Regions from separate parts of the Gracilibacillus caseinilyticus genome, predicted to be linked through region 2. Evidence: a T-box and tRNA genes for the amino acid it is inferred to sense, from the RefSeq annotation. Region 2 holds a T-box; the other holds one or more tRNA genes.
The links. The T-box of region 2 lies ahead of ileS (isoleucine--tRNA ligase). A T-box ahead of a tRNA ligase gene usually reads a tRNA of that ligase, here a tRNA-Ile.
Positions count from the first base shown of each region.

Region 1: it has a tRNA-Ile gene. The T-box ahead of ileS (isoleucine--tRNA ligase) is inferred to sense a tRNA for this amino acid. The anticodon was not compared.

Region 1 covers NZ_CP095072.1:598,128-613,301, forward strand. Annotated here, with positions in the region: gene MUN88_RS02845 (CPBP family intramembrane glutamic endopeptidase) at 1-246, shown strand, start outside; gene MUN88_RS02850 (DUF4305 domain-containing protein) at 254-463, shown strand; gene MUN88_RS02855 (redox-sensing transcriptional repressor Rex) at 488-1,135, opposite strand; gene MUN88_RS02860 (ABC-F family ATP-binding cassette domain-containing protein) at 1,352-3,277, shown strand; gene tsaD (tRNA (adenosine(37)-N6)-threonylcarbamoyltransferase complex transferase subunit TsaD) at 4,122-5,159, opposite strand; gene rimI (ribosomal protein S18-alanine N-acetyltransferase) at 5,156-5,602, opposite strand; gene tsaB (tRNA (adenosine(37)-N6)-threonylcarbamoyltransferase complex dimerization subunit type 1 TsaB) at 5,595-6,293, opposite strand; gene tsaE (tRNA (adenosine(37)-N6)-threonylcarbamoyltransferase complex ATPase subunit type 1 TsaE) at 6,293-6,745, opposite strand; gene thiL (thiamine-phosphate kinase) at 6,750-7,721, opposite strand; tRNA gene MUN88_RS02890 (tRNA-Asp) at 7,883-7,959, opposite strand; tRNA gene MUN88_RS02895 (tRNA-Met) at 8,031-8,107, opposite strand; rRNA gene rrf (5S ribosomal RNA) at 8,167-8,283, opposite strand; rRNA gene MUN88_RS02905 (23S ribosomal RNA) at 8,432-11,343, opposite strand; rRNA gene MUN88_RS02910 (16S ribosomal RNA) at 11,559-13,121, opposite strand; tRNA gene MUN88_RS02915 (tRNA-Ile) at 13,214-13,290, opposite strand; tRNA gene MUN88_RS02920 (tRNA-Gly) at 13,299-13,372, opposite strand; tRNA gene MUN88_RS02925 (tRNA-Pro) at 13,408-13,484, opposite strand; tRNA gene MUN88_RS02930 (tRNA-Arg) at 13,489-13,565, opposite strand; tRNA gene MUN88_RS02935 (tRNA-Leu) at 13,640-13,723, opposite strand; tRNA gene MUN88_RS02940 (tRNA-Lys) at 13,758-13,833, opposite strand; tRNA gene MUN88_RS02945 (tRNA-Gln) at 14,030-14,104, opposite strand; tRNA gene MUN88_RS02950 (tRNA-Asp) at 14,109-14,185, opposite strand; tRNA gene MUN88_RS02955 (tRNA-Glu) at 14,206-14,277, opposite strand; tRNA gene MUN88_RS02960 (tRNA-Ser) at 14,290-14,380, opposite strand; tRNA gene MUN88_RS02965 (tRNA-Asn) at 14,382-14,456, opposite strand; gene MUN88_RS02970 (SprT family protein) at 14,637-15,098, opposite strand; gene cmpA (cortex morphogenetic protein CmpA) at 15,167-15,174, shown strand, end outside.
Region 2 covers NZ_CP095072.1:3,763,755-3,778,928, reverse strand. Annotated here, with positions in the region: gene sigG (RNA polymerase sporulation sigma factor SigG) at 89-868, shown strand; gene MUN88_RS18130 (YfhD family protein) at 988-1,167, opposite strand; gene MUN88_RS18125 (YlmC/YmxH family sporulation protein) at 1,303-1,596, shown strand; gene pgeF (peptidoglycan editing factor PgeF) at 1,659-2,462, shown strand; gene MUN88_RS18115 (YggS family pyridoxal phosphate-dependent enzyme) at 2,484-3,164, shown strand; gene MUN88_RS18110 (cell division protein SepF) at 3,178-3,624, shown strand; gene MUN88_RS18105 (YggT family protein) at 3,633-3,899, shown strand; gene MUN88_RS18100 (YlmH family RNA-binding protein) at 3,931-4,704, shown strand; gene MUN88_RS18095 (DivIVA domain-containing protein) at 4,789-5,304, shown strand; T-box leader at 5,365-5,585, shown strand; gene ileS (isoleucine--tRNA ligase) at 5,701-8,460, shown strand; gene lspA (signal peptidase II) at 9,022-9,498, shown strand; gene MUN88_RS18080 (RluA family pseudouridine synthase) at 9,495-10,409, shown strand; gene pyrR (bifunctional pyr operon transcriptional regulator/uracil phosphoribosyltransferase PyrR) at 10,613-11,161, shown strand; gene MUN88_RS18070 (solute carrier family 23 protein) at 11,370-12,752, shown strand; gene MUN88_RS18065 (aspartate carbamoyltransferase catalytic subunit) at 12,786-13,715, shown strand; gene pyrC (dihydroorotase) at 13,675-14,955, shown strand; gene MUN88_RS18055 (carbamoyl phosphate synthase small subunit) at 14,952-15,174, shown strand, end outside.

The DNA.
Region 1 (15,174 bases), 1.3 Mb from region 2:
GCGATTATTTCAGGTCTGATATTTGCAACAGTACACATGGATTTCAGTCATCTACTAACCTACACAGCAATCGGGATGATCTTCGCCTTTTTATATGTGGAAACCAAAAGAATTATTGTGCCGATTATCGCACACATGTCGATTAATACATTCGCTGTAATTGGACAACTTTCATTAGATTCTGAGCAGATCGAACAACAAATGAAGCAATTAGAGGAATTAATGACGATTATTATTGGAGGATAATAGGATTATGCGAATATCACCATTGCGTTCTGCCTTCTTTTATATTGTACTGTCTGTATTGTTTATTTACATTGCAGTACAATCGGCAGAGGACACAGTATTTAACTTTATCACTATCTTTTTAGCGACCTTTGCAACAATTGATATCGTGGTTGCCATACGTCTTGTGAACTTACATTTACGTATCAAAAAAGCGAATGATAAAAAGAAAAAATAACCACCTTTCGAGGATGGTTATTTTTTATATGTCTTCATCATCATTCAGTGGATAATGCTTCATGAAATAAACAAGCGATTGCAGTTCCACCGCCAAATCAATATGATGAACACGTATGCTGTCAGGCACTGTAATTCGAGCTGGCGTAAAATTCAGAATGCCGCTGATACCAGCATCCACGAGTCGATCCGTAATATTTTGTGCTTCTGACACAGGTACGGTTAGAATAGCTACGGAGATTTTGTCCAAATGGTCTTCAAGCTCATCGATATGATGGACTTGAATATCGCCAATCGTGTTTCCTACTTTTCGTTTGTCTGCATCAAATGCAATTTCGATTTTCGTATTATTGTTTTTGGTAAAATTATAATTCAAAAAAGCGGTTCCTAAATTCCCTACCCCGATCAATGCAACAGGCGTATTCTCGTCCTGATCCAGTGTTTTACGAAAGAATCCTAGCAAATATTCCACATTATAGCCGTAACCTTTTTTTCCAAGCGCACCAAAATAGGAGAAATCCCTTCGGATCGTTGCAGAGTCTACTTTGATTGCATCACTTAACTCCTTGGACGATACACGTGATTTTCCTTGAATATGCAGATTGTTCAAGAATCGATAATATAAAGGTAAACGTTTAGCTGTTGCCTGTGGTATTTTGTGTTGATTCGACATCATTCATTCCCCTTACTTTTAATCGCTTTCTAACTTGTGAAGGTTTTTACTTACTTTTATTCTAACAGAAATATCCACAAATGTCGTGAAATTATTCACCTATTACATTTTGATTGAACAAATTGGACCACTGGTGAAGTTTTAAATAGAACTAATAACAGCTGCTTGCAGTGCTATCTGCTTTTAGATACACTTAATACATTAGAGGTGAACCAGATGATTTATTTACAAGTGAACAATTTAACTAAAAGATTTGGTGCAGAACTGATCTTATCCAATATTAAACTAGAAATTAAAAGCAATGAACGTATTGCAATCGTAGGACGGAACGGTGCGGGTAAATCGACACTGCTCAACATTATTTCCGGTCAATTAAGCTACGATGAAGGAGAAATTCATAAACCAAAGGAAGTATCGTTAGGATATCTTGCCCAACATTCCGGTCTAGATTCTGATGAAACAATCTGGCAGGAAATGCTGAAGATCTTTGAACATTTTCAGAAGGATGAACAAGCATTACGCAAGATGGAAGAGCAGATGGGTGATCCTGATTTGCTCGCAGACCATGATCGTTACCAGCAGTTACTTGCAAAATATGATCAAAAACAAGAACAATTTAAGCTAGATGGAGGCTATCAATATGAAGCTGATGTCAAGGCTGTCTTAAATGGTCTTGCTTTCCCGGAATCAATGTGGGATACGCCAATCGCTACATTAAGCGGTGGTCAGAAAACCAGATTAGCATTAGGGAAGCTACTTTTAACAAAACCAGATATCCTGATTTTGGATGAACCGACCAACCACTTAGATATCGACACACTTACCTGGCTTGAAGGGTATTTAAACAGCTATTCCGGTGCAGTTGTCATTGTTTCCCACGATCGCTACTTTTTAGACAAAACCGTGGATATCGTCTATGAAATTTCTCGTCATCATTCCAGTAAATTTCATGGTAACTACAGTAAATATCTTGAACAAAAAGCAGCCAACTATGAACGTGATTTGAAACTTTATGAAAAGCAACAGACGGAAATTAAAAGAATGGAAGAGTTCATTCAAAAAAATATTGTACGTGCATCCACTACCAAGCGTGCCCAAAGCAGAAGAAAACAATTGGAAAAGATGAACGTTATGGACAAGCCTGCAGGTAATGAGGGTTCCGCGAAGTTCTCATTCTCTATCGAGAGAAGAAGTGGCAATGATGTGTTAAAAATCAATGATTTAGCCTTTCGTTATCACGCTGCTTCTTCCGATACATTCTCCAACTTACAATTACACATTGAACGTGGCGACAGTGTCGCGCTTGTTGGACCGAATGGGGTAGGTAAATCAACATTATTAAAAACGATTATTGGTCAATTAGATCCTGCATCAGGAGAAATTCAGCTCGGTGCCAATGTACAAATTGGATATTATGATCAGGAACAAACACAATTAAATACGAAGAAAACCGTATTACATGAATTATGGGATGACTATCCTTCCATTGATGAGAAGGATATCCGTACAATACTAGGTAATTTCTTGTTCTCCGGTGATGATGTCTTGCGTAACGTATCTGCATTAAGTGGTGGAGAAAAAGCAAGGCTGGCGCTTGCGAAGCTTATGATGGAAAAGTCGAACTTCTTATTACTGGATGAGCCGACCAACCATTTGGATTTGGATAGTAAAGAAGTGTTGGAAGCTGCCTTAATCGATTATCCTGGTTCCATTCTGTTTGTATCACATGATCGTTACTTTATCAACAAGCTCGCAACGCACGTTCTGGAAATGCAACATGATAAGACAACACTCTATATTGGGGATTATGACTACTATGTGGAGAAAAAGCAAGAGGAACAGGAACTCGCTGCTTTAAAAGAAGCAGAACAAGCAGAGACAGTTAAAAAGACAACAGCGAAATCCGATTTTGAACAGGAAAAACAGCTAAAGAAAGAACAGCGTAAGCGAGATCGTCGCATCACCGAGATAGAAAATGAGATTGAAGCATTAGAACTTGAAATGGAAGAAATTCATCATCAATTAGCTGATCCTGAAGTATTTCAAGACCATGAAAAAGCGCTGGAATTGTCGAATCAGGAAAAAGCTGCACAAGCAAAAATGGATGAATTAATGGAAGAGTGGGAATCATTACACGAATAGTCGAAAAGGACAAATTGCCACATGCGTAATTTGTCCTTTTTATTTATGACACTTTTCACTTTATGCACAGGGTTATCCACTTATTCACCCCTATTAATTCAGTTATCAAGATAATTGTCCACATTATACACAATCCTACCCGCATTTATCCACATTTTTTCATGCGCTTTATTCCTTGATATGACAAGGTTTTTCATTTTATTCACATTATCCTCTGTTTGCCTGTGGATAATATCGAAAAACTTTTTAGAGTGAAAAAATTGCTTCCTATAATACGGATTATGTAAAGTAGATGTGTAATACGATGTGGTAATTTTGATAGTTGATAAATGCGTAGCAAAGCTCCAGAAATATGCTCCGCGTCCTGTGGGCACGGCTTCAGCTAACCTAGGAAAGAAAATTCTTTTCTTTCCTAAGTGGATCTTCAGCTCGCGCTGATTCCACGGGAGTCTCCGCATATTTCCTACGCTTAAGGGAAGTGCTACAACTTATAGGACAGCTAAAAGCAGTGGTTCTAGGCATTATGTTATTCAAATGCTGTTATTTATGGATGCAATCAATATGCTAGCAATTCCTAAAGTTGTAGAGTACGAATCCTAGCGCAGGCCAACCACGTAGACTCCCGCGGGACGTGCAGGTGCTGAAGATCCACTTTGTGAAGCGGTCTTCTTCACAAAGTTAGCTTCAGCCGTGCCCCGCAGGACGCGGAGTGGTTGGCCGGAGCGGCATTATACCTCTAACTAGATTTCAATATGGATTCAACGCTAGTTAACATAATCCGTATTATGAGCAGTCTTATTGTTACTCCATCATTCTTTGCGGATTGGAAAAACGCCAGAAAGAATTAACTTTCTGACGTTGATCGTTTGGCGTATCGTTCTAAACCTAAACCTGGATTGGCGTTTAAATCCCATGAGGCGCGGTGACCTTGTTGATAGGCGATTGAGCCTGCTGCTGCTATCATCGCCGCGTTATCTGTGCATAGGGATAATGGCGGGAACAGCAACTCCATTGACGTTTCTGATTTAAATTTTTGCTCCATTGCATAGCGTAATCCTTTATTAGCTGCTACTCCACCAGCCACAATGACTTGCTTTACATCAAATTGTTTCGCTGCTCTGTATGTTTTTTCTGTTAACACATCCACCACACTAGCCTGAAAACTTGCTGCAACATCCTCCTGCTTCAAACTCAGTCCCTTTTGCTTCCCATTATGGAGTGTGTTAATAACTGCGGATTTAAGTCCACTAAAGCTAAAGTCAAATGAATCGTCTTCCAGCCAGGCACGAGGAAAATCGATCGTCTCTTCCCCTTGATGTGCCAATGTATCAATTTTTGGCCCGCCTGGATACGGTAATTCAAGCGTCCGAGCTACTTTATCATATGCTTCACCTGCCGCATCATCTCGCGTTTCGCCAATAATCTCAAATTCCCCATGACCTCTCATTAAGATTAGCTCAGTGTGACCACCGGAAACAACTAAAGCTAATAATGGAAATGCAAATTCTTTTTCTAAACGGTTTGCGTAAATATGACCAGCGATATGATGGACACCAATTAAAGGTTTCTGGTGAGCATAGGCTAAACCTTTTGCTGCATTCACACCAACAAGTAATGCACCAACAAGACCTGGACCTTCCGTCACTGCGATCGCATCGATATCATCTATGGTCAAATCAGCCTTCACAAAGGCTTCCTCCAGTACGAGCGTAATTTGCTCCACATGATGTCTAGAGGCTATTTCCGGTACTACTCCACCAAATCGCTGATGACTCTCAATTTGTGATGCTACTACATTCGATACAATTTTAGTACCATCCTTAATGATAGCAGCGGCTGTTTCATCACAGCTTGTTTCGATTCCTAAAATGTATTCACTCATAAACTCACCCACAATACTAAAGCATCTTCCTGGTTGTCGGTATAATAATTTTTACGTATACCACCAGGTTGTAAACCGAATTTCTTGTACATTTTCTGTGCAGCCAGATTAGAAACACGTACTTCTAATGATAATTGTGTAATTCCGCTGGCAATCGCGTAATTGATCACATATTGAAATAAACCTTTCCCGTATCCTGTTCCTCGGTAATCTGGATCAACCGCAATATTCGTAATTTGTGCTTCATCAATTACCATCCACACTCCGCAGAATCCGACTACCTTCTTATCCACAACAGCCACAAAATAATGTGCATAAGTGTTTTTATATAATTCCTGATCATATATATCATCTGGCCAAGGAACAGAAAAGGACCGTTTATCTATTTCTTTAACCGCATGTAAGTCTTCTTGTTCCATTTTGCGAAATTGTACACTAGACATTTTTCTCTTGTTCCTTTAGCCAATTAGCTTCAGCTTCCACCATTCTAATATAATTTGGTGTTAACTCATGTACTTGACTCTCCTGATAATTCGCAGCTAATAAAGCGAGAACACCTGGACGGGGAAGGTTATCTACGGCAAAGGGAAAGTGTGCATAGTCCCCGAGTTTTTCTTTTATCAATCCCTGGTGTTTATCTAAATCCTGACTTAGAAAGAGAACATGTTCTCCACGCTGCTTTAAATCTTCTAACCACTGCTCCATTAAGATATTCTGGTCTTCAGTCAATTCTTGCAAATGGCCCTGCTTGTATTCATATAAACCGGTATAAACCAATCCTCTTCGTGCATCAAAAAAAGGAGATACAATCATATTGGCATATCTCGCATTATGTGCCACTAACGCTAAACTCGATATCGCCATAATCGGAATCTGCAATGTCCATGCCATTGTTTTGGCTGTGGCCAATCCTATTCTCACTCCAGTATAAGAGCCAGGTCCTTTTGCTACGGCAATACGATCTAATTGATCAGGGCTTAAACCAGCTTGATTCATCACATAATCTACTGCCGGCAGTAAACCAATCGAATGATTACGTTTCACATTAGCAGTATATTCTGCCTTTATCTCTCCATTTGAACTCACCGCTACTCCCAATAGCTGATTAGAAGTATCTATCGCCAACACATTCATTAATATAACTCCTTACATACGGAATGAAAATAACTACCGATAGGCTGAAAAATAATCTTCCGTTTTGTTTCATCTATCCTTTTCATCTGAATCCCCAGTCGTTCATGCGGTAAAAATTCTTCGATAAAACGTGCCCATTCGACAACCGTAATTCCATCTCCATTAAAGTATTCATCAAATCCGATATCTTCCTCACTATTCTCCAGACGGTACACATCCATATGGTATAGTGGGATTTCACCTTGATATTCTTTTACTATCGTAAATGTAGGACTATTAATCGTTCTGGTAACACCTAGACCAGCGCCAAGTCCTTTTGTGAAAGTTGTCTTTCCAGCACCTAAGTCACCTTCAAGTGTAATGACGTCATTAGGTCTCAGTAATGTAGCTAATTTGCTGGCCAGTCGTTTCGTTTCTTCTTCTGTTGCCGTTTCAAATATATATTGTTCCATGTTATCACCTTTTCAGATGTGTATATCCTGATTTATCTAAGATTTTTAATTGACCTTGATATCGCAACCAGGCTTTTCCATTAAATTTTTCGTTATCTACTACCTTACCGATTGAGGTTAGCTTTGTGTCAGTGAGTTTCGCGTATTCCATTAGTCTATCCCAATCTTCAGGCGGCACTGTTCCTATTAATTCAAAGTCTTCTCCACCACTTAATATCCATTGATACAAGTTATCTGGAGAATTCTTTGCAAGTAAATCGTGGTAGGGGATGCGATCAAAATCCAACAGCATTCCTTTATCTGAAGCAGCTGCGATTTCATTCGCTTCATTTGCAATACCATCACTCACATCATTTAATGCCATCCGTTCTATAGGTCTAGCCTGATTAATAAATGACACTCTTGGGCTTGGCATCTGATGACGATGAATAAAATATTGCGATGCTGCATCATCTTGTTCATTCAGTAACAAATGCAAACCGTATGCAGAATCCCCAAGCGTACCGGTTACAAAGATTATATCATGTTCTCTAGCAGTATTACGATATCTAGCTTTACCATTGTTTACTGTTCCTAATACGGTGATTGACAAACTTAGATGCTCACCAGAGACTGTATCACCACCGATTAAGTCCATGTGATAAGCATTTGCCAATGCTGTCATACCTTGATATATTTCTTGCAGTTCCTCTGCTGACCATCGATCAGGTACAGTAATAGACACTAAATAGGAGACTGGCTTTCCTCCCATTGCCGCAATGTCACTAATATTCGCCGCTAGTGCACGGTAGCCGATATGAAACGGTGCAGTTGTCATTTCGTTAAAATGTATATTTTCAACCATTGTATCCATTGTCATTATTATATCGTTATTTGTATGTCTCAATATGGCAGCATCATCGCCGATACCCTTGATAACGGATGATTGACGATAATACTTCGGTTTTATCGATTGAATAAAGTCAAACTCCTCCATGCCAGCACCTCCAAAAAAGCAACCTAAAATTATCATACCAAATCTTTAACGTTGGTGACAGGACGAACCTCTATATGTAGTGGTAATTAGGAAAAATTTTTTATTTTTGGACAAACAAAAAAACCCTAAGTTACCATACTTAAGGTTTGTTAGTCATAAACTGGCGGTCCGGACGGGACTCGAACCCGCGACCTCCTGCGTGACAGGCAGGCATTCTAACCAACTGAACTACCGGACCATTTGGTTGTACCCAATGGGCACTACATTCATTTTCTTTCGAAGAAGTTATTTCAACGTATTAAGAAAATTTGGTTGCGGGGGCAAGATTTGAACTTGCGACCTTCGGGTTATGAGCCCGACGAGCTACCAGACTGCTCCACCCCGCGACGATAATAATAATATTAATTTGTTACTCTATAACTTTTTAGTTATATAAAATATAACAGCCTGGCAACGTCCTACTCTTGCAGGGGCGCGAGCCCCAACTACCATGGGCGCTGAAGAGCTTAACTGCTGTGTTCGGCATGGGAACAGGTGTGACCTCTTCGCTATCGCTACCAGACTAACAAGGATGTTGGTCGATCGATGTTGTCACATGGATGTGACGATTTTAATCAATCATCCTATATTATTACATGGGTTTGCACCTTGAAAACTAGATAAGACAAGAGACAGACATCAACGAACCGTTGCACATCAGAAACATTTGTATAGATAAGTCCTCGATCTATTAGTATTCGTCAGCTTCACATGTCACCATGCTTCCACCTCGAACCTATCAACCTCATCGTCTCTGAGGGATCTTACTCACTTACGTGATGGGAAGTCTCATCTTGAGGGGGGCTTCATGCTTAGATGCTTTCAGCACTTATCCCTTCCACACGTAGCTACCCAGCGATGCTCTTGGCAGAACAACTGGTGCACCAGCGGTGTGTCCATCCCGGTCCTCTCGTACTAAGGACAGCTCCTCTCAAACTTCCAACGCCCACGACGGATAGGGACCGAACTGTCTCACGACGTTCTGAACCCAGCTCGCGTACCGCTTTAATGGGCGAACAGCCCAACCCTTGGGACCGACTACAGCCCCAGGATGCGATGAGCCGACATCGAGGTGCCAAACCTCCCCGTCGATGTGGACTCTTGGGGGAGATAAGCCTGTTATCCCCGGGGTAGCTTTTATCCGTTGAGCGACGGCCCTTCCATTCGGTACCGCCGGATCACTAAGCCCGACTTTCGTCCCTGCTCGACTTGTAGGTCTCGCAGTCAAGCTCCCTTCTGCCTTTGCACTCTGCGAATGATTTCCAACCATTCTGAGGGAACCTTTGGGCGCCTCCGTTACATTTTAGGAGGCGACCGCCCCAGTCAAACTGCCCACCTGACACTGTCTCCGAACCGGATCACGGTTCTGGGTTAGAAGGTCAATACAGCCAGGGTGGTATCCCACCGGCGCCTCCACGTAAGCTAGCGCTCACGTATCTCAGGCTCCCACCTATCCTGTACAAGCTGTACCAACATTCAATATCAGGCTACAGTAAAGCTCCACGGGGTCTTTCCGTCCTGTCGCGGGTAATGCGCATCTTCACGCATAGTATAATTTCACCGGGTCTCTCGTTGAGACAGTGCCCAAGTCGTTGCACCTTTCGTGCGGGTCGGAACTTACCCGACAAGGAATTTCGCTACCTTAGGACCGTTATAGTTACGGCCGCCGTTTACTGGGGCTTCGGTTCAACGCTTCGCTAATGCTAACGCATCCCCTTAACCTTCCAGCACCGGGCAGGTGTCAGCCCCTATACTTCGCCTTACGGCTTCGCAGAGACCTGTGTTTTTGCTAAACAGTCGCTTGGGCCTTTTCACTGCGGCTTCTCGCAAAAGAAGCACCCCTTCTCCCGAAGTTACGGGGTCATTTTGCCGAGTTCCTTAACGAGAGTTCTCCCGATCACCTTAGGATTCTCTCCTCGCCTACCTGTGTCGGTTTGCGGTACGGGCACCCTTTTCCTTGCTAGAGGCTTTTCTTGGCAGCGTGAAATCCGGAACTTCGGTACTATATTTCCCTCCTGATCACAGCTTGTGATTGCCAGACGGATTTGCCTATCTGACTCACTTACTGTTTCAACGCACACATCCAGTGGTGCGCATTCCTTATCCTTCTGCGTCCCCCCATCACTCAAACGGAATTGGGTGGTACAGGAATATCAACCTGTTGTCCATCGCCTACGCCTTTCGGCCTCGGCTTAGGCCCCGACTAACCCTGAGCGGACGAGCCTTCCTCAGGAAACCTTAGGCATTCGGTGAAGAAGATTCTCACTTCTTTTTCGCTACTCATACCGGCATTCTCACTTCTAAGCGCTCCACCAGTCCTCACGGTCTGACTTCGCTGCACTTAGAACGCTCTCCTACCATTGATCGTAGATCAATCCGTAGCTTCGGTGATACGTTTAGCCCCGGTATATTTTCGGCGCAGCGTCACTCGACCAGTGAGCTATTACGCACTCTTTAAATGATGGCTGCTTCTAAGCCAACATCCTGGTTGTCTATGCAACGCCACATCCTTTTCCACTTAACGTATACTTTGGGACCTTAGCTGACGGTCTGGGCTGTTTCCCTTTCGACTATGAACCTTATCACCCATAGTCTGACTCCCAAGGTAATATGATTGGCATTCGGAGTTTGACTGAATTCGGTAACCCGGTAAGGGCCCCTAGTCCAATCAGTGCTCTACCTCCAACATACATGCCTTGAGGCTAGCCCTAAAGCTATTTCGGAGAGAACCAGCTATCTCCGTGTTCGATTGGCATTTCACCCCTACCCACACCTCATCCCCGCACTTTTCAACGTGCGTGGGTTCGGGCCTCCAGTCAGTGTTACCTGACCTTCACCCTGGACATGGGTAGATCACACGGTTTCGGGTCTACGACCACCTACTAAAACGCCCTGTTCAGACTCGCTTTCGCTGCGGCTCCGTGTCTTCCACTTAACCTTGCAGGGGATCGTAACTCGCCGGTCCATTCTACAAAAGGTACGCCGTCACCCATAAAAGGGCTCCGACTACTTGTAGGCACACGGTTTCAGGTTCTCTTTCACTCCCCTCCCGGGGTGCTTTTCACCTTTCCCTCACGGTACTGGTTCACTATCGGTCACTAGGGAGTATTTAGCCTTGGGAGATGGTCCTCCCGGATTCCGACGGAATTTCACGTGTTCCGCCGTACTCAGGATCCACTCCGGAGGAAACACATTTTCGACTACAGGATTGTTACCTTCTATAATGGGCCTTTCCAGACCACTTCGTCTAATGTATTTCTTTGTAACTCCAAAGGAGTGTCCTACAACCCCAAAAAGCAAGCTTTTTGGTTTGGGCTAATTCCGTTTCGCTCGCCGCTACTCGGGAAATCGCGTTTGCTTTCTCTTCCTCCGGGTACTGAGATGTTTCAGTTCCCCGGGTCTGCCTCATTTATCCTATGGATTCAGATAAATGTTCTACTCCATGACGAGCAGAGGGTTTCCCCATTCGGAAATTCTCGGATCAAGGCCTACGTACGGCTCCCCGAGACATATCGGTGTTTGTCCCGTCCTTCATCGGCTCCTAGTGCCAAGGCATCCACCGTGCGCCCTTCTTCACTTAACTATACTTACTTTATTCCAATGAAAAGCGAGTTGGTTATTGTTTGATGTCTTGTCATCAGTTTCGTTTCCACAGCTGTCAAGCAGTTGCTTCCACGTCCTGATTACTCTTATCTAGTTTTCAAGGTACAAGTTCAAGAGAGTATTGATCTCTCAAAACTGAACCAAACAACCAAGTATGATTTGTCACCTTGTAAAAGGTGTTCCTATAATCCTTAGAAAGGAGGTGATCCAGCCGCACCTTCCGATACGGCTACCTTGTTACGACTTCACCCCAATCATTGGCCCCACCTTCGGCGGCTGGCTCCAAAGGTTACCCCACCGACTTCGGGTGTTGCCAACTCTCGTGGTGTGACGGGCGGTGTGTACAAGGCCCGGGAACGTATTCACCGTGGCATGCTGATCCACGATTACTAGCGATTCCGGCTTCATGCAGGCGAGTTGCAGCCTGCAATCCGAACTGAGAATGGTTTTATGGGATTTGCTTGACCTCGCGGTTTCGCTGCCCTCTGTACCATCCATTGTAGCACGTGTGTAGCCCAGGTCATAAGGGGCATGATGATTTGACGTCATCCCCACCTTCCTCCGGTTTGTCACCGGCAGTCACCTTAGAGTGCCCAACTTAATGCTGGCAACTAAGATCAAGGGTTGCGCTCGTTGCGGGACTTAACCCAACATCTCACGACACGAGCTGACGACAACCATGCACCACCTGTCATTCGGTCCCCGAAGGGAACTCCCTATCTCTAGGGACATCCGAAGATGTCAAGACCTGGTAAGGTTCTTCGCGTTGCTTCGAATTAAACCACATGCTCCACCGCTTGTGCGGGCCCCCGTCAATTCTTTTGAGTTTCAGCCTTGCGGCCGTACTCCCCAGGCGGAGTGCTTAATGCGTTAACTGCAGCACTAAGGGGCGGAAACCCCCTAACACCTAGCACTCATCGTTTACGGCGTGGACTACCAGGGTATCTAATCCTGTTCGCTCCCCACGCTTTCGCACCTCAGCGTCAGTTACAGACCAGAGAGTCGCCTTCGCCACTGGTGTTCCTCCACATATCTACGCATTTCACCGCTACACGTGGAATTCCACTCTCCTCTTCTGCACTCAAGTTCCCCAGTTTCCAATGACCGCTTGCGGTTGAGCCGCAAGATTTCACATCAGACTTAAGAAACCGCCTACGCGCGCTTTACGCCCAATAATTCCGGACAACGCTTGCCCCCTACGTATTACCGCGGCTGCTGGCACGTAGTTAGCCGGGGCTTCCTCGATAGGTACCGTCAAGGTGCCGCCCTGTTTGAACGGCACTTGTTCTTCCCTAACAACAGAACTTTACGATCCGAAAACCTTCTTCGTTCACGCGGCGTTGCTCCGTCAGACTTTCGTCCATTGCGGAAGATTCCCTACTGCTGCCTCCCGTAGGAGTCTGGGCCGTGTCTCAGTCCCAGTGTGGCCGATCACCCTCTCAGGTCGGCTACGCATCGTTGCCTTGGTGAGCCGTTACCTCACCAACTAGCTAATGCGCCGCGGGCCCATCTGTAAGTGATAGCCAGAGGCCATCTTTCAACATTCCTTCATGCGAAGCAATGTGTTATCCGGTATTAGCCCCGGTTTCCCGGGGTTATCCCAATCTTACAGGCAGGTTGCCCACGTGTTACTCACCCGTCCGCCGCTCGTTCCACTAACGTCCTCCCGAAGGATTCAGTTAGCTTCCCGCGCTCGACTTGCATGTATTAGGCACGCCGCCAGCGTTCGTCCTGAGCCAAGATCAAACTCTCAATAAAGTTGACTTGCGCTCGCTTCTATAAGCTAGCTTGTTTATTAATTCATACTGGTTGTTTTGTTCAGTTTTCAAAGATCAAAATGACTCCGTAAATGGTGGGCCTGAGTGGACTCGAACCACCGACCTCACGCTTATCAGGCGTGCGCTCTAACCAGCTGAGCTACAGGCCCATTTACAATGGAGCGGGTGAAGGGAATCGAACCCTCGACATCAGCTTGGAAGGCTGGGGTTTTACCACTAAACTACACCCGCATGTAACAAATATATTTATGAAATTACTGATCGACTGGTCGGGAAGACAGGATTTGAACCTGCGACCCCTTGGTCCCAAACCAAGTGCTCTACCAAGCTGAGCTACTTCCCGGTTATGGCGCGCCCGAGAGGAGTCGAACCCCTAACCTTTTGATCCGTAGTCAAACGCTCTATCCAATTGAGCTACGGGCGCTTATCAAAGCGACAATTACTAATATATCACGGAACGCTTTGCAGCGTCAATAGTTTTTTAAAAACTTTTTAAAATGCGGTCGAGAGGACTTGAACCTCCACGGGTTATTCACCCACTAGGCCCTCAACCTAGCGCGTCTGCCATTCCGCCACGACCGCTCGATACCCAGTCATCCATTATATAGTATATAGATGGTGAGCCATGGAGGATTCGAACCTCCGACCCTCTGATTAAAAGTCAGATGCTCTGCCAGCTGAGCTAATGGCTCTTGTTGCATATCAATCACGACGGTAGCTCAATTTTCTATTTTGTAAAACTGCTTTTAAATCAAAAGTAGCATATAGAAAAATTATCTTTATTATGATCGATCATTACTACTTACTTTGTGAAGAAACGATCAAACTATAAGAATAGTATATTCGTCAGAAAGACGAATGATAGCAAGCTATTTTTAGTCAAAAAAATGGCTGGGCTAGCTGGATTCGAACCAGCGCATGACGGTACCAAAAACCGTTGCCTTACCGCTTGGCTATAGCCCAACAATGGCGGTCCGGACGGGACTCGAACCCGCGACCTCCTGCGTGACAGGCAGGCATTCTAACCAACTGAACTACCGGACCTATTAAATTGTTTGAAAAGATGACCCGTACGGGATTCGAACCCGTGTTACCGCCGTGAAAGGGCGGTGTCTTAACCACTTGACCAACGGGCCACAAAAAAATAATGGCGGAGAAGGAGGGATTTGAACCCTCGCGCCGCTTACGCGACCTACACCCTTAGCAGGGGCGCCTCTTCAGCCACTTGAGTACTTCTCCATGGCTCCACAGGTAGGATTCGAACCTACGACCGATCGGTTAACAGCCGATTGCTCTACCACTGAGCTACTGTGGAATAATGAATAACTCATGTTGACGACGTTAAATATAATATAATATTTGAAGTTTGTTGTCAACCATTTTCAGAAAAACATTTTAAAATGTTTTATCTGGTTGGACAAGTGCCCTTCAAAGTGACACCAATATAATTTATCATATACTAAAACTATAAGTCAATACATATCTCTAAATTCTTTTATGTTTTTATCAATAAGGTTAAACGACCGCGACATTTACCGCAACGATACCTGTTCGTATTCATTCTTTTCCTTCTATTATATAACTGATTACACTCGGAACATTGATATTGATATTTATAATCGTTTTGTGTTGAAGGTAATGGATTACAAAAGCGCGGAGAATTAGTCTGTTTAAGCAGTTGTCTAAATTCACGATCACGGTGCTGATAACCTTTTCCTTCTATATGAAGATGATAGTGGCATAGCTCATGCTTGATAATTCCAACAAACTCATCAAAACCTAGTTCATCAAAATATTTTGGGTTCAGTTCAATTAACCTTTTTCCAGGTAAGTACCTGCCACCAGTTGTCCTTAACCGGTTATTAAAACAGACCTTATCTACAAATGGTTTATGGAACTCCTTCTCTGATATGTCTTTTGTTAATTTTTCTAATTCTGTTTGTGTCATTACAGACATTGTGTTTCACACCTATCTTTCTATCATCATATATATAGTACAACAAACCAAATAAGGGAGGAATCAAAATGCCTAC
Region 2 (15,174 bases):
CTTCATGGTAAATGATGGATGATGCATAAAAACCTCCTGATTGGTGATACTGATTTTTGAGAAGGATCTCCAATTGGGAGGGTACGATATGACAAGACACAAAGTAGAAATATGTGGGGTAGACACAGCTACATTACCGGTTCTAAAGAATGAAGAGATGAGAATTTTATTCAAAGCCATGCAAAATGGAGATCAATCAGCACGTGAAAAATTGGTCAATGGCAATCTAAGGTTAGTACTTAGTGTTATTCAACGCTTCCATAATCGTGGAGAGTATGGTGATGATCTGTTTCAAGTAGGATGTATCGGCTTATTAAAATCTATTGATAATTTTGATTTAAGTCAAAACGTGAAATTTTCCACCTATGCTGTTCCGATGATTATTGGTGAAATTAGACGGTATCTCCGTGACAACAATCCAATTAGGGTATCCAGGTCATTACGGGATATTGCGTATAAAGCACTTCATGCAAGAGAAAAGCTTTTGAATAAGACATCAAAGGATCCTTCTCCTCTGGAAATTGCGAATGAATTAGATGTGCCTGTGACAGACGTAATATTTGCATTGGATGCCATTCAAGACCCTGTTTCATTGTTTGAACCGATTTTCAACGATGGAGGAGATCCTATTTATGTAATGGATCAAGTTGGTGATGATTCCATTAAAGATAATGATTGGATTAATAATTTATCTATCAAAGAAGGAATGCACCGACTGAATAAACGTGAGAAAATGATCTTAAATAAACGCTTCTTCCAAGGAAAAACACAAATGGAAGTCGCAGAAGAGATCGGTATTTCGCAAGCACAGGTCTCACGTTTGGAAAAAGCCGCAATTAAAGAAATGAATAAAGAAATGTTTGAGTAAGTAAAAGAAGGGCTAGAGCAAAAACAGATATAGCCGAATTTAACACGGAGGATAAATACTTCGTGTTAAATTCGGCTTTTTCGTTATCATCAAATTTAAACAGAAATGGCAATCTTCTATTATGGTCTAGCGTGTTTCGCTCGACTGTCCGCCTGTTTACCACGCGCTTGTGCTTCTTTGTCCTCCGCATCTGCTAATTCAGAGGAAAATTCGACGTCAAAACCATCCATCTTTTCTTGCTTTGGTGTTTGTGCTAAGCGATTCTTTCCAGCTTTTTTCTTATGTTCATCTCTACCCACTTTTATCATCCTTTCTTTTACGAATACTTTAATAGGTTGCGCAGTTCATCTGAGAAGATGAACTATTTTTATTGTCATAAACACCATATTTTTTTTAATAAGACATATATTGATAAAAAGGAGGTAAAGGTATTCATGATCACATTATCGTCACTACAATTAAAAGATATTGTCTATATTGAAGATGGTACTAAGCTTGGCAATTTGACAGATATTGAAATTAATATCGATTTAGGCAGCATTTCAAATCTGGTCGTAGCCACTAAAACAAAAATGTTCGGTGTTTTTGGAGAGTCAAGAGAAGTCATTATCCCTTGGGAGCATGTTATGAAAATTGGTCATGACGTGATCCTGGTTAAAAAGAATGGCAGCTTTTCTGCAATAACGACTTCGCCAAAAGATGACGATTCTTCCGCATATTCGCAATAAACGACATTGTCGCTGTTATGATCGCACAATATGTGATAAAATGGGGTAAAATAGGGAGGGGTATGATGACAGAACCCTTTGTACGAGATGAAAAAGAGCCGATAGTTTGGATAGCTCCATGGATAAATGGTGATAAGAAGATCATAGCAGGTTTTACGACAAAAGAAGGTGGGGTCAGTTTACCCCCTTATGATAGCAACAATTTAGGATTTCATGTTGAGGACAATCCTACGCACGTTTTGAACAATCGACAATTACTTGCGAATGCTATTTCTGTACCTTTAGATCATTGGGTATTAGCAGAACAAGTGCATGGAAACAAAGTGCACATAGCAGAGCAACGAGATAAAGGTAAGGGGAGTCACTCCATGGAAACGGCAATACCAGATGCCGATGGTTTAGTTTCAATGGAGAATGAGATGGTCTGTGCTGCACTGTTTGCTGACTGTGTGCCGTTATTTTTCGCAGACAGGAAAAAAGGAATTGTTGCCATCTCACATGCGGGATGGAAAGGGACCGTAAACAAAATCGCACAGAAAACCACCCAGGCGATGATACAATTGTCTGCTGATCCAAGTGATATAGAAGTAGTAATAGGACCAAGTATTTGTCCGTCCTGTTATGAAGTCAATGATCATGTCATTCAGCATATTGAACCTGCTCATCAAAATTGTTACGACGGTTGGGATGGTCAATACCAATTGGATTTAAAGCAGTTAAACAAGCAATTACTAATCGAGGCAGGCGTATTACCAGCTCATATATATACAACATCGTATTGCACGTCGCATGACAGCCTTTTTTATTCTCATCGACGTGACAAGCATCCGACAGGCCGGATGATCGGATTCATTGGTCTAGCTTAAAAGTGAGAAGGGAGTATAATCATGTCTGTAGCAGAAAACTTAGCAGCAATCAACCAGCAAATCAATCAAGCATGTGAAAAGACAGGACGTCATCCAAAAGACATCTCAATAATTGGGGTGACGAAATATGTATCCGTTGAACGAGCCCTTGAAGCATTAGAAGCAACGATCAGCCATTTTGGTGAAAATCGAATCGAAGGTTTTTTAGAGAAGTATGAGCAGATCGGCAGTAAAGCTAATTGGCATTTTATTGGAACCCTTCAATCGAGAAAAGTAAGAGAAGTGGTCGATAAAGTAGATTATATTCATTCTTTGGACCGTAAGTCTTTAGCAAAGGAAATTAATAAGCGAGCAGACAAGCCTGTTGATTGCTTCGTTCAGGTGAACGTTAGTGGAGAAGAATCAAAGCACGGTCTGTCACCTGCTGAGGTGGAACCGTTTATCGAAACGTTAGAAGGGTATTCTAATATTAGAGTAGTCGGCTTAATGACAATGGCACCATATATGGAAGATCGCAATCAATTAAGGGAAATTTTTCGTTCGTTAAGAAAACTCCGTGATCAAATTAAACAAAAAGGACACAGTCATGCACCCTGTACTTATCTTTCGATGGGCATGAGCAATGATTATCAGATCGCTGTTGAAGAGGGAGCAACCCATATACGTATTGGTTCGAGCCTTGTAGGACCATATGAAGAATAGAGGTGAATGAACGATGAGTATGAAAGGAAAATTTCGTAATCTTTTCGGACTCGAAGATGAAGAATATGAAATAGTAGAAGAGGAGCTGGAACAGGAATCTTCTGCAGAAGCAGAACCAATGAGAAGAAGTCAGCGCAAAGAGGATAAAACAAATGTCGTCAGCTTATCTTCGGTACAAAAGAATACGAAAATGGTATTATGTGAACCTAGAAACTATAATGAAGTACAAGACATTGCCGATCATATTGTAAACCGGCGATCGGTTGTCATCAATCTGCAGCGAGTAGATAATCAGCAGGCCCGTCAAATTATTGATTTTATGAGTGGTACAGTATATGCTGTATCTGGTCAAATAAAAAAATTAGGTTCACAGACCTTCTTATGTACACCTGAAAATATTGAAATATCAGGTAATATTACTGAAATAATGGAGGAAGTAGATCCAGAACAAAGGTGGTAATCAATTCAATGTATATGTTATATGAGATATTATATTACGCAATGCAGCTTTATACGTATGCGATCATTATTTATATTTTAATGTCCTGGTTTCCGGGAGCACGACAATCTTCTATCGGTAATTTTCTCGGCTCCATCGTTGAGCCTTATTTAGAGCCGTTCCGCAAGATAATTCCTCCTATCGGTGGCATGATTGACATTTCGCCAATCGTTGCTTTATTTGTATTACAATTTGCGATGCGCGGATTAGGCTTTTTATTTTTTAATCTGCTTTAAATCCAGTATTACATAGACGACAGGTGATTAAATGGACCTTTATCAACATTTTAGAAAAGAAGAATACCCGTTCATAGATCAAGTTTTATCTTGGCGGGAGGAAATTACAACTCGTTACCAGCGCAAACTCATCGATTTTTTACATCCTCGTGAACAACGAATACTTCAATCCATTATTGGAAATGATGAAGAATTATCGCTTTCGTTTGCTGGAGGCTGGGATCATGCCGAACGTAAAAGAGCAATTCTGGCACCATACTATGAAGAAATCACCGATATTGATTTTGAATTAGAGCTGCTGCAAGCGACTTTTCCGGATAAATTCGTATCCATTGAACATCGTGATGTACTTGGTGCATTTTTGTCTGCTGGTATCAAACGGAAAAAAATAGGTGACATTGTGATACATGATAATGTCATACAGATCCTCGTTACAGAAGATATATCTGCCTATTTAATTGCCAACATTACCGGAATTAAGAAGGCTGGAATTCAATTTGAACGAGTGGGGTTATCAAATCGGCTGATTAGTCAGGATCAGTGGCAATCACGCACTGCTACATGCGCATCCTTACGTTTAGATGTGCTAATGAAAGAAATGTACCAGATGTCTCGACAACAAGCTTTAACACTTATTAAGAAAGGTTTTGTCAAAGTAAATTTTCAAACGATCGAACAGCCAGCTTTTACTTTGGAAGAAGCCGATATGATTTCGGTAAGAGGAAAAGGCAGATCACGGATAGCAGAACTACAAGGAATGACAAAAAAAGATAAATTTAGGATCAATTATGAGAAATTATTATAATTTTTGCGAAAATTTTGCTGACTTGCCTAAAAAGTATGATAAGATAATGTATAAAAGAAAGACATCTATTAGGAGGTGGCCAATGTGCCTTTAACACCGCTCGATATTCATAACAAAGAGTTCGCCAGAGGATTTCGCGGTTATGATGAAGATGATGTGAATGAATTTCTGGATCAAGTCATTAAAGATTATGAGACAGTCATTCGTGAAAAGAAGGAACTGAATGAAAAAGTCGATCATTTAAATGAGAAGCTGAGTCATTTCTCAAATATTGAATCAACCTTGAATAAATCCATTCTGGTTGCACAAGAAACAGCGGAAGAAGTAAAAGAAAACGCCAAAAAAGAATCGAAATTAATTATAAAAGAAGCAGAGAAAAATGCCGATCGAATTATTAATGAGGCTCTACATAAATCAAGATCTATCGCGTTGGAAGTGGAAGAATTAAAGAAGCAAGCCAAGGTCTTTCGCACAAGATTGAAAATGTTAGTAGAAGCTCAGCTTGACCTTTTGGATAATAAAGATTGGGACGGGCTCTTCGATATGGATTTCGATCAGGATGAAGACGAATCCGCACAAGAAGAGTCAACACATTATTAAGCCTTGACGAAATAAGAATTATTACATATAATTCTTATTACAAACTTTTGATGATGTTAGTTAAATACTAGGATTGGGACAGTATATTAAAGTATGCTAACGTAGCGATTTAGGGATAGTGGGAGCCTAATTTAGCCCTTTAATAGAAGATCACCCATGAGTAGTTACACCGAAATAGAGTAAGTGTAAACGAATCATTCACGTTACGAATTGCTGAGTGGACAGTACGAAAGATCTTGCTGTCTATAAGGGTGGTACCGCGAGAACTCCTCGTCCCTTTTTGGGATGAGGAGTTTTTTTATGGTCCTGTGAGACAATTAAAATGGACCTAAAAAGGTAACATTACTTAGTATTGTGAATGAGATTATCAACAGAAATTAAATAGGAGGATGCAAATTGGAATACAAAAAAACGTTAAAAATGCCGCAAACAGATTTCCCAATGCGTGGTAATTTACCGAACAAAGAACCGAAACTGCAAGAAAAATGGGATAGCGAACATCTCTATCAACAAGTACAACAACGTACAGAAGGAAGACCATTGTTTATGCTCCATGATGGCCCTCCGTACGCTAATGGCGATATTCACATGGGGCATGCGTTAAATAAAGTATTAAAAGACTTTATCGTGAAATATAAGTCGATGGCCGGCTTTCACGCACCATATGTTCCAGGCTGGGATACACACGGATTGCCAATTGAACAGGCGCTGGCTAAGAAAAAAGTAAACCGTAAGAAAATGACGGTATCTGAATTTAGACAGAAATGTGCTGAATATGCGTTAAAACAAATTGATAACCAACGTACTCAATTTAAACAGCTTGGTGTAAGAGGGGATTGGGAAAATCCTTATATCACTCTGGATAAATCATATGAAGCGGCTCAAATTAAAGTGTTCGGCGAGATGGCGAAAAAAGGCTATATCTATAAAGGACGTAAACCTGTATACTGGTCTCCATCTTCCGAGTCTGCATTAGCGGAAGCAGAAATCGAATATCAGGATAAACGATCTGCATCGATTTATGTGGCATTTGATGTGAGGGATGGCAAACAGTTGCTGGATGGTGACGAGAAGTTCGTTATTTGGACGACAACGCCTTGGACGATTCCGGCGAACTTAGCAATCTCTGTTCATCCGAATTTAGAATATGTAGTGGTAAAAGAAGCAGGATCGAAGTATATCGTTGCTCATGATTTACTGGAAGAAGTAACAGAACAATTAGAATGGCAGCAAGCAGAAGTAGTCAAATCTTTTAAAGGTCAGGATGCGGAATATGTTGTGGCACAGCATCCATTTTATGATCGTGAATCATTAGTAATTTTAGGAGAGCACGTTACAACAGAAAGTGGTACAGGACTTGTCCACACAGCACCTGGACATGGTGAAGATGACTTTATCATCGGGAAAAAATACGGTTTGGATGTACTTTGTCCGGTTGATGAAAGAGGTAACTTTACGGAAGAAGCGCCTGGTTTCGAAGGCTTGTTCTATGATGCAGCAAATAAAGTAGTAACAGAAAAACTAAAAGAAACAAACGCATTGTTAAAGATGAATTTCATTACACATTCTTATCCTCATGATTGGCGTACGAAGAAACCAACAATTTTCCGTGCGACTAGTCAGTGGTTTGCATCGATTAAAGATTTCCGTGAAGACATTCTCTCTGAAATCAAGCGAATTAACTGGTTGCCAGGATGGGGCGAAACAAGATTATTTAACATGGTTCGCGATCGCGAAGATTGGTGTATTTCGAGACAACGTACTTGGGGTGTACCAATTCCTGTTTTCTATGGCGAGGATAAAACGCCGATTATTAATGATGAAACCATTGAGCATGTAGCAGGATTATTTGAAGAGCATGGTTCAAATATCTGGTTTGATTGGGACACGACAGATTTACTTCCAGCTGGATTCAGCTCAGAACACAGTCCAAATGGTGAATTCACCAAAGAAACCGACATTATGGACGTTTGGTTCGACTCTGGCAGTTCCCATCAAGGGGTACTGGAATCAAGAGAAGAATTACAGCGACCTGCTGATGTATATTTGGAAGGATCAGACCAATATCGCGGCTGGTTTAATTCATCGATCTCGACAGCTGTAGCTGTAACGGGTAAATCACCGTACGAAACTGTCATTAGTCATGGTTTTGCGCTAGACGGTCAAGGCCGTAAGATGAGTAAATCGGTAGGTAATGTCGTTGTTCCTTCAAAAATTATGAAACAATATGGTGCAGATATCCTTCGTTTATGGGTAGCATCTGTTGATTATCAGGCGGATGTACGTATTTCTGATGAGATTATCAAACAATCTGCAGAAGGCTATCGAAAAATTCGAAATACGTTCCGCTTCCTTTTAGGTAACTTAGCAGATTTCAATGTAGAAGATAAAGTCGCAGATGAGAAGTTAGAAGAAATTGATCGTTATATGCTCTACCGTTTGCAACAAGTGATCGAGAAAGCACGTAAAGCGTATGATGCGTATGATTTCTCTACTGTCTATCAAACAATCCATCACTTCTGTACGATTGATTTAAGCTCGTTCTATCTAGATTTTGCCAAAGATATTTTATATATTGAAGCAGAAAATGATCATAGAAGACGTAGCATTCAAACAGTTTATCATGAAATCATTACGTCACTTGTTCAACTGTTGACGCCGATTCTAACCCATACAATGGAAGAAGTGTGGCAATACATTCCGGGAGTGGAAGCTGCTTCACCACAGTTAGCAGATATGCCAGAACCTAAAGAATTACCAGATCAAGAAGTTTTGGCTGCTAAATGGTCTCAATTCATGGAAGTACGAGATGATATTCTCAAAGCCTTAGAAGAAGCTCGTGCAGAGAAAACAATTGGTAAATCTTTAGAGGCAGCGGTAACGCTAAAAGCAAACAACCAGGAAATTGCGACATTATTGCAGGAAATCCCTTATTTACATCAGTTATTGATCGTTTCACATGTTGAAGTGGTTGATCAACTTGAAGTGGGTAAGCAATATGACCATGTTTCTGTTCACATTAACAAACACGATGGTGAAACGTGTGAACGCTGCTGGGTTGTAGCAGATACAGTAGGAGAAGACCCTGACCACCCAACACTTTGTCAACGCTGCGCTCAAGTTGTAAAAGAAAATTATCAGGACATAGCAGAGTAATCCGTCTGCTAGGAGGCTGGAGCAAAAGTGTTTTAGTCAAATCATAGCCGAACATCCCACGAAATGTTTTTAACTAACATTCGTGTTATGTTCGGCTTTGTCTATTGAACTGTATCTATAAACTATGAAGTAACTTCGTATATAACCGTAAAAAATGAACGTGATGATCAGCTTTGAGATCATATTGACATATATACTGTGCTTAAATTCCGCTCCGGCCAATCACTTCGCGTCCTGCGGGGCACGGCTGAAGCTAACTTTGTAAAGAAGATCGCTTCACAAAGTGGATCTTCAGCACCTGCACAATCCCCGTGGGAGTCTACGTGGTTGGCCTACGCTAATGTTAATATTTCACAACTGATGTAAGAGGTAGCATTTTGAGCGGTATTTACTTCGCAGTTTGCTTCAACTTCGTATTAATTGGTAACTTGCAGAGTTTTTTTATATCTGGTTTGTTCGATTTTCAGCATACGCACTTCTGTTATATCGAAGCCACTTTTTCATTTGAGATATTAGTGGTATAATGTGAAAGGTATGTAAGAGAATAAGCGGAGGTACATTATGTGGCGAGTATATCTTATAGCATTAGCAGTTATATTAGTTGATCAGGTAACCAAATATCTGGTTGTCGCAAACATGGAAATCGGCGATCGCTTAACGGTAATTGAATCCTTTTTTTACATAACGTCTCATCGAAATTCAGGGGCAGCATGGGGAATTTTGCAAGGTCAAATGGGATTCTTTTATATTATAACGATTATTGTCATTGGCTTTATTATTTTCTATATCCAGAAATTTGCGAAAGAAAGCAAATGGCTGGGCATTGCCTTGGCGTTCGTACTTGGCGGAGCGATTGGGAATTTTATTGATCGGTTGTTCCGGAAAGAGGTAGTCGACTTTTTTGATGTTTATATTGGCAGTTACGATTATCCGATCTTTAATATCGCTGATTCAGCATTAGTAGTTGGTGTCATTTTTATATTTATCTACACATTCTTTGATGAACGGAATCAAAAAAGGAGTAACACGAAAAAATGAGTGAGTTTTCTTATCAAGTAACAAATGAAGAAGCAGGCACAAGAATTGATAAATTACTTGTCGACGTAACCGAGGACTTTTCCAGATCACAAATAAAAATGTGGTTCGAGAAAGATTTAGTGTCTGTAAATGATAAAGTGGTCAAACAAAATTATAAATGTCAAAATGGAGATACAATCGAATGGATGGTACCTGTTGCCAAGCCACTTGATGTGGAGCCTAAAAATATACCGATCGATATTGTCTATGAAGATCAGGATATTTTAGTTATCAATAAACAGAGTGGGATGGTTGTTCATCCTGCAGCAGGGCATTTTGAAGACACATTAGTAAATGCCTTGTTGTATCACTGTGATGATATGTCCGGAATAAATGGTGTGAAACGGCCTGGTATTGTACATCGAATTGACAAAGACACCAGTGGATTATTAGTCGTTGCGAAGCATGATAAAGCACATGAACGACTAGCAAAGCAATTAAAAGAGAAAACGATGAAACGGTCTTATAAAGCGATAGTGCATGGTGATATACCGCATGATTACGGTACGATCGATGCCCCTGTTGGCCGCAGTGAAAAAAATCGACAGCTCATGGCGGTAACTGAAAAAGGAAAACCTGCTGTGACGCATTTTGAAGTAATCGAACGATTGCATGGTAAATTCACTTTTGTGAAATGTATGTTAGAAACTGGAAGAACACACCAGATTCGTGTGCATATGAAATATATCGGTTACCCGTTAGTAGGTGATCCGAAATATGGACAACGAAAGACGATTGATGTGGAAGGACAAGCATTACATGCCTATCAATTAAAGTTTGTCCATCCGGTCACAGATGAGCAAATGGAATTTGAAGCACCTTTACCGACGAAATTCGAGCAAGTTTTAGAAAATATTCGCAAAAGTTATTGACTTTACAACTCGGATTTGTCATACTATTAACAGTATCATAAAGACCTTTTAAAACAGTCCCGTGAGGCTGAAAAGGAAGACGGTTAGCATAGCTATACGTATGCCCAGAATCCTTATTCTCTCGCGGAGAATAAGGATTTTTTTATACTATATAACGCAAATGATCTAAGTATAAATACAGGAATTAAAGTGAGGTTTTTATGATGAATAAAAAAGCAAATGTACTTGATGCAGCGGCAATGAGTAGAGCACTGACCAGAATTGCCCACGAAATATTAGAACGGAATAAAGGTGTAGACGGACTAATGCTTGTTGGGATCAAAACCAGAGGAGTACCAATTGCTAGACGACTGCAAGAGAGAATCAAAGATATTGAAGGAGTAGAAGTGCCAATTGGTGAATTGGACATCACCCTTTATCGTGATGATTTATCACCCGTTGCTGATCATCAGGAGCCACAACTTAATGAAACGAATCTACATGAACAAGTATCAGGTAAGAAAGTTATTTTAGTTGATGATGTTCTCTATACAGGAAGAACAGTAAGGGCTGCGATGGATGCTATCATGGATCAAGGAAGACCATCACAGGTACAATTGGCAGTGCTGGTAGACAGAGGTCATCGTGAATTGCCGATTCGAGCAGATTTCATCGGGAAAAACATTCCGACCTCACAGGGTGAAATTATTACAGTAAAATTAGCTGAAATCGATCAGTCAGACAGCGTTAGTATATTCGAAAAAAATAAATAAAGACCTTTAAAAAAGTACAGAGATGCTTAAAAGGTTGCAATCTTGAGAAACGTGTATCATTTTGAGGACACGTCTGCCTCTTTGCGACCTAGCAAAGAGGTTTTTTTATTCGTTGGAAAGTATAAAATTTTATCAGAGTCGTCATGCGACGTGGCAAAATTTTTTAAGAACAAAATTTTTCTTTAAAAGACAAGAGGGAGTTACAACAATGAAAGACAAAAATGTAGTTTTAGATGTACAAGAAGTACCAAAAATATCAAAATGGATACTCTTTAGTATACAGCATCTATTTGCAATGTTTGGTTCGACCATTTTAGTACCTTATTTAACAGATCTTTCAACAGCTGTTGCCTTAGTATCAAGTGGGTTAGGTACATTAGCCTATATTATCATTACCAAAGGGCAAATTCCAGCCTATTTAGGCTCCAGCTTTGCTTTCATTACGCCAATCACCAGTGCAATGGCATTAGGTGGAACCGGAGGCGTCATGATGGGGAGTTTCCTGGCAGGTATTGTTTACGGAATTTTGTCGCTTTTAATCGCAGCATTTGGTACAGATTGGGTTATTAAAGTATTGCCACCAGTCGTAGTCGGACCTGTCATTATTGTGATCGGATTAGGTTTGGCACCAACTGCGGTTGATATGGCAATGAACGTCGATGGAGAATACAGCGCGGTTCATTTCAGTGCAGCGGCAGTAACATTGCTAATCACAATTCTTGCATCACTACTTTTTAAAGGAATTTTTGGTATCATACCGATTTTAATCGGGATAATTGGCGGTTATACGTATTCCTTAGTGATTACAGCAATTACGGGAGTGACTGTTTTAGATACAAGTGGTGTCCGGGCAGCATGGACACAAATAATATCGAGTAATTCAATCGGCGAATTCTTCCATTCCCTTTTTCTTGTACCGAATTTTGTGATTCCGTTCGTCGACTACCAGCCTTTCGAAGTATTGAATCTTTCCGTAGTGTTATTAATGGTTCCAATCGCTGTTGTAACAGTAGCAGAACATATTGGTGACCAGATGGTACTTTCAAAAGTAGTCGGAAAAAACTTTATTAAAAAGCCTGGTCTTCACCGTTCCATTATGGGGGATGGGGTGGCAACGATGATTGCATCATTCCTTGGTGGACCGCCGAACACAACATATGGAGAAAATATCGGCGTATTGGCCATTACCCGCGTATTCAGTGTATTTGTCATTGGCGGAGCTGCCTTTCTTGCGATACTCTTCGGGTTTATCGGTATTATCACCGAAATCATTAGTTCAATTCCAACACCTGTGATGGGTGGTGTGTCAATCCTGTTGTTCGGTATTATCGCTTCAAGTGGTCTGAGAATGTTAATCGACAATCAGGTGGACTTAGGAATCAAGCGTAATTTAGTCATCTCTTCCGTAATCTTAGTGATTGGGATTGGTGGAGCATATGTAAATATACCAATCGGTAATGGTCAGGTAGTTACGATCGCTGGTATGGCACTGTCTGCATTTATCGGACTGATTTTAAATCTTGTTCTGCCAGGAAAAGAAACAGGTTATGGCAATGGCAGCATGTTCTCTTCACCTGAAGATGATCAATAAATAGATAGTATAATTCTTAGGGAGGAATGTTAGATGAAACATTTTGTGACAATGAAGGATCAAAGCGAAGCAGATATTCTTCAACTGGTAAAAAAGGCAGATTATATTAGTAAACATGGTACTGTCCCATTTCAGTCACCATTTTTTGCTGCAAATCTTTTCTTTGAACCGAGTACAAGAACCAAAATGAGTTTTGTTGTAGCGGAACGAAAACTAGGTATCGAACCATTAGATTTTGCCGCTGATTCCTCTAGTGTAACGAAGGGTGAAAGTATTTATGACACGGCAAGAACATTTGAATCGATTGGCGCAAACGTCATCGTCCTGCGTCATCAGCAAGAAAATATCGCAAGCCAACTAGCTGACTCCATTTCCATCCCTGTCATTAATGCAGGAGATGGGACGGGGGAACATCCGACCCAGTCACTGCTTGATTTGGTTACGATCTATCAGGAATTTCAACAATTCAAAGGAGTTAAAGTGGTAATCGCTGGTGACATCAAACATAGTCGGGTTGCAAGATCCAATGCATATGCATTGTCAACGTTAGGTGCTGAAGTCTACTTAACAGGGATGGAACAATGGCAGGATAACACATTACCGTACCCATATGTACCGATTGATGAAGCTACAGAGATAGCAGATGTATTTATGCTGTTAAGGATTCAGCATGAAAGACATCAGGATCATGTTTCATTTCAGCAGGAAAGTTACTTAGAGCAATACGGACTCACATTGGCGAGGGAAGCGAAAATGAAACATGATGCAATCATTATGCATCCGGCTCCTGTTAACCGTGGAGTAGAAATTGATACACACCTTGTTGAATGTGGACGTTCCAGAATATTTAAACAAATGCAGAATGGTGTAGCTACAAGAATGGCTGTCATCGAGACACTGCTAAATCAAGGGGGAACTTTTCATGAAAAGACTATTAACAAACGTCAAGCAATTACTGGATAATGGATCCACACAATCGTGTGAGCTTTTAATTGAAAATGGAAAGATTGCGGCTATTGGAACTCACCTTACCGCGGATGATGCGGAAAAAATCGATGGGCAAGGCCATCTGGTAACGCCTGGATTTGTCGATGTACATGTCCATCTTCGTGAACCAGGCGGGGAGACAAAAGAAACGATCGCAACCGGTACAGCTGCGGCAGCACGTGGCGGTTATACGACGGTGTGTGCGATGCCTAATACGCAGCCCACTCCTGATTCAGTAGAGATTTTAGATATGATTCAAGCAAAAATCGAGGATACGGCCCAGATTAGAGTGTTACCGTATGCGTCCATTACGGAACGATTAGTAGGCAACAAATTAACGGATATGAAAGCATTAAAAGAAGCTGGTGCCTTTGCCTATACTGATGATGGTGTTGGCATTCAATCAGCTGACATGATGCTGAAAGCTATGCAACAAGCAGCATCAATCAATATGCCAATTGTGGCACATTGCGAAGAAAACACGTTGATCCATAGTGGCGTGATGCATGAAGGGAAAGTTAGTGAACAACTAGGCTTACCAGGCATTCCATCTATTTGTGAATCTGTCCAGATAGCGAGAGACGTACTTTTAGCAGAAGCGGCGGACTGTCATTATCACGTCTGTCATGTTAGTACGAAAGAATCGGTTCGTGTGATTCGCGATGCGAAACGAGCTGGTATTAAAGTGACGGCAGAAGTTACACCACATCATCTATTAATCAATGAAAATAGCATTAAGGAAGATGATGCTAATTTCAAAATGAACCCGCCATTGCGTGCAATTGAAGATCACCAAGCTTTAATTGATGGATTGCTTGATGGGACAATTGATTTTATTGCAACCGATCATGCCCCACATACCACAGCCGAAAAAGCTAACGGTATGACAGAAGCACCATTTGGAATTGTAGGATTTGAGACAGCTTTTAGCTTATTGCATACTCATTTCGTAGAAAAAGGGATTTTCACATTGAAGCAGCTGATTGACTGGATGACAATCAAACCAGCTAAAACATTTGGTCTGCCATACGGTCGGATTGAGCTTGGTGCAAGTGCAGATCTGACATTGATTGACTTAAACAATCAACTAGCCATTGACAAATCAACGTTTCTGTCAAAAGGACAAAACACACCATTTGATCAATGGCAAGTGAAAGGTAAACCAGTTATGACCATTTATCAAGGTGAGACAGTATATGAGGAGGCAGTACGATGAGAAGACAGCTAATTTTAGAGGACGGTACGGTATTTAACGGGGAAGCATTTGGTTCCTTAAATGAAAGTATTGGGGAAGTAGTCTTTAACACAGGGATGACTGGTTATCAGGAAACTTTATCAGATCCGTCATATTGTGGACAAATTGTTACCATGACCTATCCGTTAATCGGAAATTACGGTATTAATCGCGATGACTTCGAAACGATTAATCCTTCCA